One region of the Bradyrhizobium sp. HKCCYLRH3061 genome, then DNA from elsewhere that is predicted to be linked to it. Evidence: predicted binding sites of a transcription regulator. Region 1 holds the regulator's gene; each other region holds the start of a gene.
The links. The regulator LexA, encoded in region 1, represses DNA repair genes until DNA is damaged. The targets are predictions, from matches to a motif close to TGTTCNNNNTGTGTTCNG.
Positions count from the first base shown of each region.

Region 2: a site for LexA is predicted at 1,764-1,781, ahead of recA (recombinase RecA). Genes of this name have one in related genera too.
Region 3: a site for LexA is predicted at 2,995-3,012, ahead of ACQR2C_RS16200 (YifB family Mg chelatase-like AAA ATPase). Genes of this name have one in related genera too.

Region 1 covers NZ_JBNPUE010000018.1:84,239-89,158, forward strand. The annotation lists gene ACQR2C_RS25800 (MBL fold metallo-hydrolase) at 1-449, opposite strand, end outside; gene ACQR2C_RS25805 (LysR family transcriptional regulator) at 534-1,487, shown strand; gene ACQR2C_RS25810 (molybdopterin molybdotransferase MoeA) at 1,699-2,910, shown strand; gene lexA (transcriptional repressor LexA) at 3,116-3,814, shown strand; gene ACQR2C_RS25820 (hypothetical protein) at 4,090-4,530, shown strand; gene ACQR2C_RS25825 (hypothetical protein) at 4,700-4,920, shown strand, end outside; gene ACQR2C_RS25830 (ComEC/Rec2 family competence protein) at 4,912-4,920, opposite strand, start outside.
Region 2 covers NZ_JBNPUE010000004.1:243,337-248,256, forward strand. The annotation lists gene ACQR2C_RS10435 (hypothetical protein) at 1,015-1,308, opposite strand; gene recA (recombinase RecA) at 1,873-2,961, shown strand; gene ACQR2C_RS10445 (DUF1835 domain-containing protein) at 3,249-4,328, shown strand; gene gcvP (aminomethyl-transferring glycine dehydrogenase) at 4,307-4,920, opposite strand, start outside.
Region 3 covers NZ_JBNPUE010000009.1:26,012-30,931, forward strand. The annotation lists gene ACQR2C_RS16190 (ATP-binding protein) at 1-697, opposite strand, end outside; gene ACQR2C_RS16195 (hypothetical protein) at 833-1,309, opposite strand; gene ACQR2C_RS16200 (YifB family Mg chelatase-like AAA ATPase) at 1,409-2,947, opposite strand; gene ACQR2C_RS16205 (DUF2336 domain-containing protein) at 3,179-4,249, shown strand; gene ACQR2C_RS16210 (outer membrane lipoprotein carrier protein LolA) at 4,269-4,920, opposite strand, start outside.

The DNA of each region.
Region 1 (4,920 bases):
CCCGAGAAAACGTGCCGGGCGTTCGGAAACACCGGCATCCAGCGGCCATCGGCAAGCTGCGTATTCCAGCCCACGTGATCCGCATGCAAATGCGTCATCAGGACGAGGTCGACATCGTCGGGGGCGACGCCGGCCGCCCGCAATCGGTCGAGGAACGGCTCGTTCAGGCGATGCAGAACGGCCGCGCCGGGCCGCTCCTTGTCGTTGCCGGTGGCCGTGTCGATCAGCACCACCCGCTCCGGCGTCCGCACCAGCCAGCTATGGATGCTCAGGCGCAGCGATCCCGTGCGCGGATCGACCGATCCCGGCCCGAAACGGCCGCGTTCGCGGGCAATGCTGGCGGCGTCCACGCCTGGAAACAGAAACTCCCCCTCGACCGCATCGAGACCGATCTCGAAAATCCTGCTGATGGTGGCGTCCCCGACGCGATAGGTCGTGATGTCCTGCATGTTTGGCGGCCTCGATCCGAACGGTGATCTTGTCTGGGCCGACATCTACGATTAGGTCATACATTCCTCAAATCGATCCAACTCATGCAGTCCATCGACCACTTCGATCTTCGTTCCTTCGACCTCAACCTGCTGGTCGCATTCGACGCACTGATGCAGGAGCGCAGCGTGACGCGCGCGGCGGCGCGCCTCAAGGTCGGGCAGCCGGCGATGAGCCATTCGCTGTCGACGCTTCGCGTGCTGCTGCAGGATGAGCTGTTCGTCCGCGTCGGCACGGTCATGCAGCCGACCCCCAAGGCTGCGGTGCTGGCCGGACCGGTTCGGGCGGCGCTGGCCCAGATGCAGGCTGCGTTGCACGCCGCACCGGAGTTCGACCCAGCGACCGAGCAGCGCACCATCCGCTTGGGATTCTCGAGCGAGGTCGAGCTGCTGCTGATCCCCGAACTCACGGCGGAGCTGCGTCGAACGGCGCCCGGCGTGCGGCTTCTCAGCCGTCCGACCGAACGCAACGAGGTGCATCGTCTGCTCGACGAGGGCGCCTTGGATGTCGGCGTCGGCTGCTTCGAGGCGGTGGCGCTGCGGCACCGATCCCAGTTCCTGTTCGAGCAGGCGCTGAGCTGCGTCTACAATCCAAAGCGCATCGCGATGAAAACACCGATCGGCCTGGATGCCTATCTGTCGCTTCCGCACGCACTGGTGACGCTGACCAACAGCCTGCAGGGCTGCCTGGAGGCGGCGCTGGATGAGATCGGGACCGAGCTCAACGTGGTCTCGGCCTCCTCGGATTTCCTCAGCGTGCTGGCGACGGTGGCCGCCTCACCGGTGATCACGACGATCCCGACCCGGATGGCAAGGCTCTACGGCCCGCGGTTTGGACTGGCGCTCTGTCCGGCGCCGTTGAAGTTGCGGCTGCCGGCGGTCTCGATGGTCTGGCCGCTGCAGCTCGACCGCGATGCCGCATCGGTCTGGCTGCGGAACATGGTGGCAAACATCCTGCACACCACCGAGCGCGCCGCCTGTCGCGCGGCTGCCGGATAGCTCCGTCTGGACTCCGTGTGCACGTGAGCAGATCGCGACTGCCCCCCGGCATGATTGCAGAGTTTCTCGCGCGATCGTGAGGCGGCGGGCCACGCGACGCACCTTCAGACGATCGGAAAGCCGGGAGCGGCTTAGGCTCTTGGCCACCCCGTGCGCGTTCGGTTAGAAGGCGATTCAGTCGATCTGCCCGTCTTCGTCCGAAGGTAATCCCATGGCCCTGATGCCGGTCTCCGATGCGTTGTCCGCGGTGCTCGCCGGCACCGAGCCGCTGGCTGAGGAAATGGTCGGGCTGGACGAGGCCTATCACCGCATCCTGGCCCGCGACCTCGCGGCGCTGCGGACGCAGCCGCCCGAGGCGATGTCGGCGATGGATGGCTATGCGGTGCGCGCGGCCGACGCAGCCAAGGCCAAGGCGCGGCTGAAGGTGATCGGCGAGGTCGCGGCGGGACGGCCGTTCGATCGCGTGGTCGGGCCCGGCGAGGCGGCGCGGATCTTCACCGGCGGCGTTGTCCCCGCAGGCGCCGACGCGGTGGTGATCCAGGAGGACACGATCGCCGAGGACGGCCATGTCGTGATCACCGAGGCCGCGATCACAGGCCGGCACATCCGGCCGGCCGGCGTCGACTTCCACCAGGGCATGGTGCTGCTGAAGGCCGGGCGCCGACTCAGCGACCGCGACCTATCCCTGGCGGCCAGCATGAATCATCCGGCGCTGCCGGTGCGGCGGCGGCCGAAGGTGGCGCTGCTCGCCACCGGCGACGAGCTGGTGATGCCGGGCTCGACGCCCGGCCCGGGGCAGATCGTCTATTCCAACGGCTACGCGCTGCGGGCGCTGGTGCGCAGCGAGGGCGCGACGCCGATCGATCTCGGCATCGCCGCGGATACGATGGAGGCGACGGTCGCTGGAATCCGGCGCGCCCGCGCGGCCGAGGCCGACGTCCTGATCACGACCGGCGGCGCCTCGGTCGGCGATCACGACCTGGTCAAGCAGGCGCTGGAGGCCGAGGGCGTCGAAATGGCGTTCTGGAAGATCGCGATGCGGCCGGGCAAGCCGATGATGCACGGACGGCTCGGCGACATCAGGGTGATCGGACTGCCCGGCAATCCGGTGTCGTCCTATGTCTGCGCCATCCTGTTCATGGTGCCGCTGATTCGGCACCTGCTCGGCCGCGACGAGGCCGTGATGCTGCGCGAGACCGCCCTGCTCGGCCGCGAGTTGGGGGCGAACGATTCGCGCGAGGACTATCTGCGGGCGCAGCTCAAGGAGCGCGCCGACGGCACCCTGGTCGCAACACCGGTGACGCAGCAGGATTCGTCGCTGCTCGGCAATCTCGCGCTGTCGCAGGCGCTGGTGATCCGGCCGGCGTTTGCGCCGAAGGCGCCTGCCGGCAGCCCGTGCGAAATCCTGCGCCTGCCGAACTGAGCCGCTTCCCCGGTAAAGCCCGGTCCGTTCATCATATTTTTAGGATTGCGGAACACACATCGAACATATAGTGTCCGTTCATGATTTGTTTTTAGTATGTTGCGGGCGACGCGATGACGGTCCGACTCCAGGGCGCTCTCAGCCGGCTTGTGCTCAAGGCGCAGCTCCTGGACTCGGACAACAACAAACCGGGGACCAGGTCGAAATGCTGACGCGCAAACAGTACGAACTTCTGCGGTTCATCAACGAGCGGCTCAAGGAAGCCGGCGTGCCGCCGTCCTTCGACGAGATGAAGGATGCGCTCGATCTGCGTTCAAAGTCCGGCATTCATCGCCTGATCACGGCGCTCGAGGAGCGCGGCTTCATCCGCCGGCTGCCGAATCGCGCCCGCGCGATCGAGGTGATCAAGCTGCCCGAGCTGTCGCAGGCCGCGGGCAACCGTCGCGGCTTCACGCCGTCGGTGATCGAAGGCAATCTCGGCAAGGTGCGCACCAGCACTCCCGCGCTGGACGATGGCGAGCGCCCTGTCGCGGTGCCGGTGATGGGCCGCATCGCCGCCGGTACCCCGATCGAGGCGCTGCAGACGCGCAGCCACACCATCAGCGTGCCTGCGGACATGCTCGGCAACGGCGATCACTATGCGCTCGAGGTGCGCGGCGACTCGATGGTCGATGCCGGCATCCTCGACGGTGACATGGCGCTGATCCAGCGCAACGAGACCGCCGACACCGGCGACATCGTGGTGGCGCTGATCGACGATGAGGAAGCGACCTTGAAGCGCTTCCGCCGTCGCGGCGCATCGATCGCGCTCGAGCCGGCCAACACCGCCTACGAGGTGCGCATCCTGCCGCCGAACCGGGTGAAGATCCAAGGCAAGCTGGTCGGGCTGTACCGCAAGTACTGATCGCGAATGGGATCGGTCGATCGGCGGCGGGCGCACGCGCTTTCGCCGCCGAGCTGGAGGCTGCCCAGCAAAATACGTCACGCGCGAATGCACCTCATGATGTGCAGCGCGGCATGCTCAAACGCTTGTGATCGGCCGCGGGCACACGCGATGCAGATCAGCGCAGAATTGCCGCGAAGCGCGCGCTAACATCACCATCGATGTCCACTCTGATAGAGGCCTGCGCCTGTCCGGGGGGAGCGTGGGTCGGCTATCTCTCAACGAGGAGCGATCCGATGTGTGACTACAGCCTCCATGCGGTTGCGTCCCGTCCCGCCAAGGTCGGCGAGACGTTGATCTCGATGACCTTCCGTGGCACCGCCACCCGCGGCTTCGCCCTGGAGAGCGAGCCGACCGTCGCAGTCTGCATGATGCCCGGCACCGAGTTGGCCTTCGCCGAGGACGTCCGCTACGACAGCCGCTGGCTCTGGACCCGGACGATCCGCGAGCGCGTCGCAAAGTTCAACAGCATCGAGACCCACATTCCCGATCGCCATCACGACGCGATCGAGTTCGCCGACGGCCGCCACGTGCTGGTGACCCAGCTCTGCGAGGGCCAGCGCGTCACCGTGCTGCAATTGCCGGTCAGCAAGCAGCCGGCAGAGCGTCGCCCGGACATCGGCGAGGACGTGCCGACGTCGCATGCCACACCGATTCGCCGCATCAGCATCACCTGAGGGCCTGCGCGTCGGCATTTCTGTCGGTCGTGAGCGCGCTTTCGACGGTGGGAGACTTGGTCAACTTGGGTTCTGCAAGCGCAAAGTCCTCTCGGGCGAACGTCCGGCATCGCATCGGATAGGAACGACATCCCTCGGCCGGCATTGTTTGCCGGGGGAGCTTGCCGCCGTGGTCAACAAGATCGATTGGAACAAGGCCGGACGGATCACCGAGCCCGGCCGCTACATGCTTGCGTTCGGATGGCTGACGGTCACGGCTGATGACGTCGCCATCTGGCAACGCTATCCGGGCGCCGCGTTCACGCTGGTCGAAGGTCCATCGCTGTTCGATGGACCAGACGACACCGAGTATCATCGCGGCACGTTCGAGCTGCCCGGCACTCAATCCTG
Region 2 (4,920 bases), on a different contig from region 1:
TGACACAATTAAATTAGTACGAAACCTGTCGGCGTGCCTTGCGTCAGATCAAGGTTGCAATCTCGATCAACCGCCGCGGGACGCACTTGGCTGCGGTCGAAGATCCGTTCCGGCACGACTGTCAGTCGGTAGGCAATCTGCGTCGCGCCGTCGACCATTTCCAGGAGTTCGTCGCAGGCCGGACAACGCCTCTCTCCCGCGGCGCCTTGCTGCGAGTGAAGCTCGATCCTTTGAAGGCCGGCCCTGCAGGACGGACACGTCACGTCATCTCTTGTCATCGCCGATATGAAGCGCAGCGCCCGCAATCCGTTCCCCGACATCACGACAATGACGGAGGGAGATGCATCCCGAGCGGAGCTATCAACGTCGAAAGCCCCGGACGTCGTCCGGGGCTTTCTTTCGGCGCGGATGGTTTCAGGGCCGTGCGCCTACGGGTGACGGAGCCTGCAAATGTTGGAGCTGGCAGGCTGCAAGGGATCGGTCGACGCCGCATCACTGACAATACATCACGGACAATACGGGTCAGCCATCATCGCAACGAACAAACAAATCCGGGGCTGATCAAAAATTTGCTCAGACGTACGACAACCACGATTATATAACGCAACCCAAAGTTTATGACAATGGTTTGTGGCTTGAAGATGTCGTGGGCGCGGGGGCGCCGCGTGATGCGGGTCACGCGGGTCTCGTCCAGGCCGTTCCTCAGGCCGGCATGAGGAGCTTGCGCGAATGGCACGCTAACCCATCCCTCGGGCGTGGTCCGACACGAAGTTGTCCGAGGTTCGTCGTTTCATCTGTCGCTCGTCATATGGCGGCCGCCGAGCTGGTCGGATCCGCGTGCTGCGGAACTTCGCGGCCGGACGCCGCGTGCAGGGCGGCTGCACGTCTGCATCGAAATCGTGCGTCTGCACGCACGATGAGCCGAACAAAAGCAGAAGAGGCGAGGGAACTTCGTTCTTCTCAGGAGAACCACGGACCGTGCGATCTACGCACGCGTGTAGGAGTTTGGTAGTTTCAAGGAAAAGTCTTGACGAGCTCGATCGGCCCGACGATCGCGGCATTGAAGTCGGCGAGGTCTTCGCTGGGAATCCAGTACTCGAGATGCTCTCGGCCGCCGGCCTCATGCACTTCGTACGCGTCGATGAAGCGTCGCAGGATCGCGAAGCGCAGCACATGGCCGCAGCCGCTCGCCGGTACGTTCCAGTCCCTCGCGATCTTCACGGCATAGGCCTCGGTCAGCACCGGGTAGAAGATCGGCTGCTCCGGAAGGCGCGGCGGAAACGCCCGCATGCCCGAGGCCGCGATCAAGGCGAACTCCTTTGGGCCGACCGGGCGCCACAGCGTGAGGGTCTGTTCCTTGTTGGATCCGGTCATGCTGGTCCCGAAAATTGGAAGCGGTAGGGGGCTCACAGAGAAGGACCAGCAGGATGATAGGGCACGGTCGAGACCACAATAACAACTTATAATTGAAGTGGCGTCTGTCACTGGCGCGAGAGGCGAGGTTGGAGCGCTCGGACAGGCCGGTCGTAATTCGCATGATCGCCGGTCGGCGGCTGCGCCGCTCGCGCGCATGGCCTCCGCCTTCAGCCGAGCCAGGATCCTCTCGCGGTCGCCGTCATCGGCGTCCGACTTCGCTTCCGGGCGCGCTCGTCGGGCAGCGCTTCCTCGGCGGTGCTCGGTGCACTGGGCGCCGGCCCCTCGAGCGGCAGGCGTGTCCCCGCGGTTGTCAGGGGTTTGCGAAGAGAAGAGTCGTGATTGTCGAGAAGAACATATTGCGAACAAAGAACGGATGGAGTACATTCACCTCAAGATTGCTGGCCGACCTCGTTAACCGTTTGTCCATCTCGCGAATCCCCGCCATAAGGAGCGCCAATGTCCGCCACCGCCCTGCGTATCGTCGAAGGTTCCTCAATGGATAAGAGTAAGGCGCTCTCTGCTGCGCTGTCCCAGATCGAACGTCAGTTCGGCAAGGGCTCGGTGATGAAGCTGGGCAAGAACGACCGCTCGATGGATGTCGAGACGGTGTCGACCGGCTCGCTCGGGCTCGACATCGCGTTGGGGATCGGTGGGCTGCCGAAAGGGCGCATCGTCGAGATCTACGGTCCGGAATCCTCGGGCAAGACCACGCTGGCGCTGCACACGGTGGCGGAAGCGCAGAAGAAGGGCGGCATCTGTGCCTTCATCGATGCCGAGCATGCGCTCGATCCGGTCTATGCGCGCAAGCTGGGCGTCAACATCGATGAGCTCCTGATCTCACAGCCGGATACGGGTGAGCAGGCGCTGGAGATCTGCGACACCCTGGTGCGTTCCGGTGCGGTCGACGTGCTGGTGGTCGACTCGGTGGCGGCGCTGGTGCCGAAGGCCGAGCTCGAAGGCGAGATGGGCGAGTCGCTGCCGGGCCTGCAGGCCCGCCTGATGAGCCAGGCTCTGCGCAAGCTGACGGCCTCGATCAACAAGTCCAACACGATGGTGATCTTCATCAACCAGATTCGCATGAAGATCGGTGTGATGTACGGCTCGCCGGAGACCACCACCGGCGGCAATGCGTTGAAGTTCTATGCCTCGGTCCGCCTCGACATCCGCCGCATCGGCGCGATCAAGGAGCGCGACGAGGTGATCGGCAATTCCACCCGTGTGAAGGTGGTGAAGAACAAGCTGGCGCCGCCGTTCAAGCAGGTCGAGTTCGACATCATGTATGGCGAGGGCGTCTCCAAGATGGGCGAGATCCTCGATCTCGGCGTCAAGGCCGGCATCGTCGAGAAGTCCGGCGCCTGGTTCTCTTACGATAGCCAGCGTCTCGGGCAGGGACGTGAGAATTCGAAATCGTTCCTCAAGACCAATCCGGACATGACCGCCAAGATCGAAGCCGCGATCCGCCAGAACTCCGGCCTGATCGCCGAGCAGATCCTGGCCGGCAATGCCGAGCGCGACGCCGACGGCGAGGAGCCGGCGGAGGAGTAGAGCTACGACGGCGGCGGGTGCCATGGACGTCGTGTTGCCGACGTTCCGGCGCCCGTTTGCAGATGTGTAGTGTTCTGCCGAAATCTGCGTTGCTGCATGACCAATGCAGTGAGCCCGGGTTTCTGAGCGCCGGATACGATCTTCAGCGCGAATAATCGAAAGCGTGCGAGCGGACCGGATCCGCGCGGCGGCACCGACGTTTCCGGCGCCGGTCCTGGGCGCCGGGAGCCGATTGCGAACGTGTTGATAGCGCCTTGAGCCAATCAGGTCGTGCCGGAGCCAACAGCATGACACGTTTGATTTTAGCGGCCGATGATCCCAGCGCTGGAGCGCTTCGGAGGGGCGGCTTTGCCGACCTGGTGGTGCCAATTCTCCATCGTTTCGTGTGGGGACCGCTGCCATCCGATGCCGAATTATCGGCTTATCTCGTCCAGCGCACCGTGCGACGGAAGCGGGGGCATTGGTTGGATTTCGCCTCGCGCGTCGACTTCATGGCGGTCGGCGGGCGGAGTCAGAGTTTTCTCGAACTTGTCGACCGTTGCGATAGCGTCGAACTGTGGATGGGGACCCGTCCGAACGATCAGTTGGTGCTGATCTGGCTCTTGGATTATCTGCGCGATTACGCCGAGATCGCGACGAAGATCGTGTTGCGACACCTCGATGCGCCAGTCTTCGACGCCTTGGCCAGACAACCCGCCGGCCGGACCATTGCCGGCGTGGCGCTCGCGCGTGAGCATCTCGACCTGGGCCATCTGGCATGGCAGGCGTTTCGGACGCCGACGCCGCAAGCCTGGTTCGATCTGTTGAAGCAGGATCTCAGTGCACTGCCGCAGCTTCGCCGCTGCGTGCAGGAGATGCTCGATGAGCTTCCCGGTGTTGCCACGGGCCTGGGAGCATCGGAACTGCGAATCCTCGAATTGCTGTCAGCCGGCTATCAGCACCCCTTCGACCTGTTGCCGCATCATCGGGATCGCTTTCAACGCCGCGTCTATGACTATTGGGAAGGAGGCACGTTGCTTGACGGTCTGGCACTCGCGCCGGTGCCGGCAATTTCGGGCCTCGACGAATGGCCGTTCTCGGTCGAGATGCACGACAGCCGTGAACGCCTCGAGCGCTACAAGGCCAGCAGGCTGTCGCTGACGCCGCTCGGCAAGGCGATCCTCGCCGGCGAGGAGGATTTCAGCAGCCATAATCCGATCCGGCGCTGGTGGGGCGGCACCGAATTGATCAACGCCAATCTCTGGCGTTGGCATGCGGTGCTCATCGCTCCGGATCCGGGCTCGTCTGACGTCATTGTTTGCCGCGAGCCGTGGCGCCCGATCGCTCGGAACATGCGTGAGGAAGCTTACTCCGCCGCCTGGGCGTAGTCCGCCACCGGCGGGCAGGAGCACACCAGATTGCGGTCGCCGTAGACGTTGTCGACGCGGCCGACCGGGCACCAGTACTTGTCGGTGCGCGAGGTGCCCGCGGGGAAGCAACCCTCGCTGCGGCGGTAGGCCCTGTTCCAATCGTCGTCGGCGATGTCGTGCACCGTGTGCGGCGCGTGGCGCAGCGGCGAGGCCTCGATTCCGAAGCGGCCCTGCTCGACCTCGGCGATCTCCTTGCGGATCGCGATCATAGCGTCGCAGAAGCGGTCGAGCTCAGCCTTGGACTCCGATTCCGTCGGCTCGATCATCAGGGTGCCCGCCACCGGGAAGCTCATAGTCGGCGCGTGGAAGCCGTAGTCGATCAGCCGCTTGGCGATGTCGTCGACGGTGACGCCGCTGCTCTGCTTGAGCGGCCGCGGGTCGATGATGCATTCATGCGCGACGCGGCCGCGCTCATTGCGGTAGAGCACCGGGAAATGCGCATCGAGCCGCGCCGCGACGTAGTTGGCGTTGAGGATCGCAATCTCGGTGGCGCGGGTCAGGCCGTCGCCGCCCATCAGCAGCATGTAGATGTAGGAGATGGTCAGGATCG
Region 3 (4,920 bases), on a different contig from region 1:
CGCGGTTCGCGGCGTTGGCCTGGTCGCGCGCCTCCGCCAGCGCGCGCTCGGTTTCGGTGCGGTCGGTGACGTCGCGGCCGACACATTGCAGCAGGGCGGGCTGGCCGGCGTCGGAACGCACGAGCGCCTCGCGCCACGCGATCCAGCGCGGTCCGATCGCGCTCTCGATGCGCTGGTCGTGGACGCGCGTGCCGTTCGGCTCCAGCGCGCTGTCGCCCTGCTCGATCAACTCGAAGCTGAACGCGCTGCCGAGCAGATTGTCGCGGTCGAGACCCGCCATCCGGCAATAGGCGTCGTTGACGAAGACGATGGTGCCGTCGCGGGCGCGCATGACGATGAGATCGCCCTGCTGCTCGAACAGATTGCGGGCGCGCTGCTCGGCTTCCTGGAGCTCCCAGTTCCGGTCGGCCAGCACCTCGTTGTGAAGTGCGATCTTGTGCAGCTTCCTGGCGACGAAGCGCAGCCGCATGCTGAGCGTGGCCAGGCCGACGCAGGCGAGCGCGAACAGGAAGCTGGCGCCGATCGCGAAGGCGTGCGGATTGTAGCCGGAGTTCGGGGAGACGCTGGCCTTGATGAAGCCGTAGGCGCCGCCGAAGCCGGCGGAGAAGATCATCAGCGAGCGCAGGATCGCGAAGATGGTGCGGTGACGGCGCATGAACCGGCGCAGGCGCAGCCTGACGTGAAAAATCGGTCCCATCTCGATCATCCCCAGCTTCCGATCCCAATGTCCTCGCCGACCCGCACCATGCGGCGTCGGTATTGCTGAGACTTTGAAAGGTCATGCCCACGCCAGCCGGCGGTGCAGAGATGGTGAACCGGGGGTTAGCCCGAGTCACAGAACCGGATTGGCCGGCGATAAGGAATGATTGCGGGCCGCGACGATCAGTGCGGCGGCGTCCCTGGCCGTCGTGTGGCTGGAGCGGACGTAGATGCGATAGTCGGCGCGGCCATCGGCATCATCGCTGGCGAGATAGATCCGCTGCGAACCCGCAAGGCGATCAGCCGCGATCGCGACGACCTGGGTGGCGGCCGTGATGCCGCAACCCCGATCCTCTTCCACGGGCGCATCGTCGACCACGACGACATCGGCCGCCTCCGGACTGTCCGCCAGGGCCACGCGCACCGTGGCGAGCGCGGGATCGTCGGTGAAGTCGACATGCAGATCGGCGTGGAACGGCGCCGATCCAAGCGAGGCGCTGTCGGCGCCGACGGCAATGCAGGGCTGCGGGGAGGGTGCCAATTCGACCTTGGCAATGACCACGGCCGCGATCAGCGGCACGGCCGAAACGATGACCTTGAAACGCAACATGATACGCACCGACGCGGCAGGCCTGAGGACGAAACGCGGGCCTTATGGTTGTCGGAGCGTAAAGAGAAGTCGTTACCAGAGTGTTGAAGGGGCGGGCAGTCACGCCGCGTGACGACTGTCCTCCGCCAGCGCGCGATACGACAGCGCCTCCGCCAGATGCAGCCGGCCGATCGCCTCGGCGTGGTCGAGATCGGCGAGCGTCCGGGCGACGCGCAGCACGCGGTGATAGCCCCGCGCCGACAGCCGCATCGTCTCGGCGGCCTCGCGTAAGAGCTTCTGGCCGGGGGCGTCGAGCCTGGCGACCTCGTCGAGCACGGCGGCGGGCGCCTCGGCGTTGGTGCGGATATGCGGCAGGCCGGCCTTGGCATAGCGGGCGCGCTGCAGGTCGCGCGCGGCGGCGACGCGGGCGGCGACCTCGGCCGAGCCTTCCTTCGACGGCGGCAGGATGAGGTCGGCGGCGGTGACGGCGGGGACCTCGATGCGCAGATCGATGCGGTCCATCAGCGGGCCGGAGATGCGCGTCTGGTAGTCGGCCGTGCAGCGGTCGATGCGGCCGCGCTTGCAGGTGTAGCCGGGCTCGAAGGCGTTGCCGCAGCGGCAGGGATTCATCGCCGCGACCAGCATGAAGCGGGCAGGGTAGGTGACGCGGTGGTTGGCGCGCGAGATCGAGACCTCGCCATTCTCCAAGGGTTGGCGCAGCGAATCCAGCACGCGCGGATCGAACTCCGGCAGCTCGTCGAGAAACAGCACGCCCTGATGCGCCAGCGAGATCTCGCCGGGGCGGGCGCGCAGGCCGCCGCCGGTCAGCGCCGCCATGCTGGCGGAATGATGCGGGCTGCGGAACGGCCGCCGGTTGGTCAGCGCGCCGCCTTCGATCTCGCCGGCGACCGAGGCGATCATCGACACTTCCAAGAGCTCGGCCGGCGACAGCGGCGGCAGGATCGACGGCAGCCGCGCCGCCAGCATCGACTTGCCGGCGCCGGGCGAGCCGATCATCAGCAGATGATGCCCGCCGGCGGCGGCGATCTCGAGCGCGCGCTTGCCGCTCTCCTGGCCCTTGATGTCGCGCAGGTCGAGCAGGCTCGCGGGCGCCTCCTGGATTTTCGGCTGCGGCCGCGACAGCACCTGCGTGCCCTTGAAGTGGTTGGCGATCTGGATCAGCGATGTCGCCGCGATGATCTGCAGATCGGGGCTCGCCCACGCCGCCTCGGCGCCGCAGGCGGCCGGGCAGATCAGGCCTTCCTCGCGGCCATTGGCGCCGATGGCGGCGGGCAGCACGCCGGCGACCGGCGCGATCGAGCCGTCCAGGCCGAGCTCGCCGAGCACGGTGAATCCGCCGAGCGCATCCGGTGGAATGGCGCCGATCGCGGCCATCAGGCCGAGCGCGATCGGCAGATCGTAATGGCTGCCTTCCTTCGGCACGTCGGCCGGCGCCAGGTTGACGGTGATCCGCCGCGCCGGCAGCGCCAGACCGGAGGCGATCAGCGCCGAGCGCACCCGCTCGCGCGCCTCCGACACCGCCTTGTCCGGCAGTCCGACGATCGCGAACGCCGGCAGTCCGGGCGCGACCTGGACCTGCACGTCGACCGCGCGGGCCTCGATCCCCTCGAAGGCAACGGTGGAAACGCGCTGGACCATGATGCCCCTCCCGGGCAGTGAGGCTAGCGGAAGCAGGCATTGTTCGCAAGAACAATACGGGAACGTTATCATTGCCGCGCTCGGCTGCAATCCATTAACGACAGCCGCGTGAGGTTGCAGCTCCGGCCGCTGGGCTTAACGCCCCTTTAGTCCGGCCTTCGCATTCTTCCGCAATCGATGATCGACCCGCGCCTCCGTCACGGCCGAGAGGCGCCCAACGAGGGACGTGTGATGCCTCCAGCGCCCGCGGCAGCTCCAACCGCCAAGACGCCCGTCGGTGATGCGCGGACGGTGTCCGAGCTCGCCACCGACATGCTGCGCCGGACCACCAGCCTGTTCCTGGCCGGTCCACGGCCGGCGTCCGCCGAGCAGCTCGATCTCTACGATCAGATGTTTGCCCGGCTGATGCCGCAGGTCGCGACCGAACTGCTGGCCGAGCTGAGCATGGCGCTCGCCGGCGTCGAGCGCGCGCCTTACGCGACGGCGCGGATGCTCGCTGTCCACCCCGAATTGCGCGTCGCCGGGCCGATGCTGGCCAAGGCGGCGGTGTTGACCGAGCGCGACCTCGCCGAGTTCATCCGCACCGGCAGCCCGGCGCATCTCGTCGCGCTCGCCAGCCGCAGGGGCATCGGCGACAACCTCACGACGCAGCTGATCGCGCGCGGCTTTCCGGCGGTGCGCATGGCGCTGGCGCAGAACCTCACAGCAAAGCTGTCCGAGGATGGCTATCGCAGCCTGTTCAAGATCGCCGAGCGCGATGAGGATCTCGCCGAGAAGCTCGCGCTGCGCACCGACCTGCCGGCCAAGCTGTCGCGGGCCTTCGTCGCCGCGGCCAGCGAGGGCGCCCGCGCCCGCTTCATCAAGGCCGCACCGCCGGCGACCCGCGCGACCCTTCAGGCGACGCCGACCCGCTCGCCCGGCGCGGCGATGCGCGCGATCTGGGACTATCAGCAGGTCAAGGCTGAGGTCGCCGCCCTCAGCCGCACCGGCAAGCTCGGCGACTCCGCCGTCAACCGCTTCTGTGCCACCGGCGATTTCCCTGCCGTGATCGCGGCGCTGGCGCTGCTCTGCGTCGTCACCATCGAGACGATCGAGACGCTGCTGGAGGAGGACCGCCTCACGGATCTGCTGCTGGCCTGCAAGGCGGCACGGCTGAGCTGGGCGACGACGTCGATGATCCTGCGCGACCGGCCCGGCTGCGACGCGCTTCCAGCCGATGACCTCGAGGAGGCGCGCAAGCGCTTCGAGAAGCTTGCGCTGTCCGAAGCGCAGTGGAAGGTGCGCGGGCTCGAATCGCGCTGAGCGAGCGCGGGAAGCGGCGTCAGCCCGGCGGGGTCGACGGGTAGGCCGTGAAGTCGATCTTGAACATCGCCGGGTCGAGCTTCTTGGTCGTATCGAGATTGTAGACGGCAATCGTGGTGTCGTAGCCCTGCGGATCGGTCACGGTCCACTGCTTGAGCTGACCGTCCTTGGCGCCGAGCATCAGCATCAGCCGGCTGGTGCCGATCAGGGCCTGCTTCTCCTCGATCGTGATCGTGACGTAGAGGTCGTCGGCGGCGACCGCGATCACGTTGGTGTCCTTCAACAGGTCGATGCGGTCGGACAAGAGATAGCGCAGCGGCGTCTGCGACAGCGGATAGACGTCCTGGGTGGCGAGCTTGCGGTCGCGCACCACCAGCGAGGAGCCGTCGGCGATGATGTCGATCGGGGTCGGCGGGTCATATTCGAAGCGGACCTTGCCGGGCTTCTGGATGTAGAAATCACCCTTGGTCTTGCTGCCGTCCGGGCCGACCTGAACGAAATTCCCGACCAGCGTCTGCAGCGACGACAGATAGGCGCTGACCTTGGCCGCCTGCGCCTTCTGGTTGGCGTCGAACGAGGTGAAGATGCTGGCCGGCACGTTGCGCCGGGGATCGGGAATGACCGGATTGGGCGGGGCCGTCTGCGTGGTCGAGGGGCTCTGGCCGGCCCGC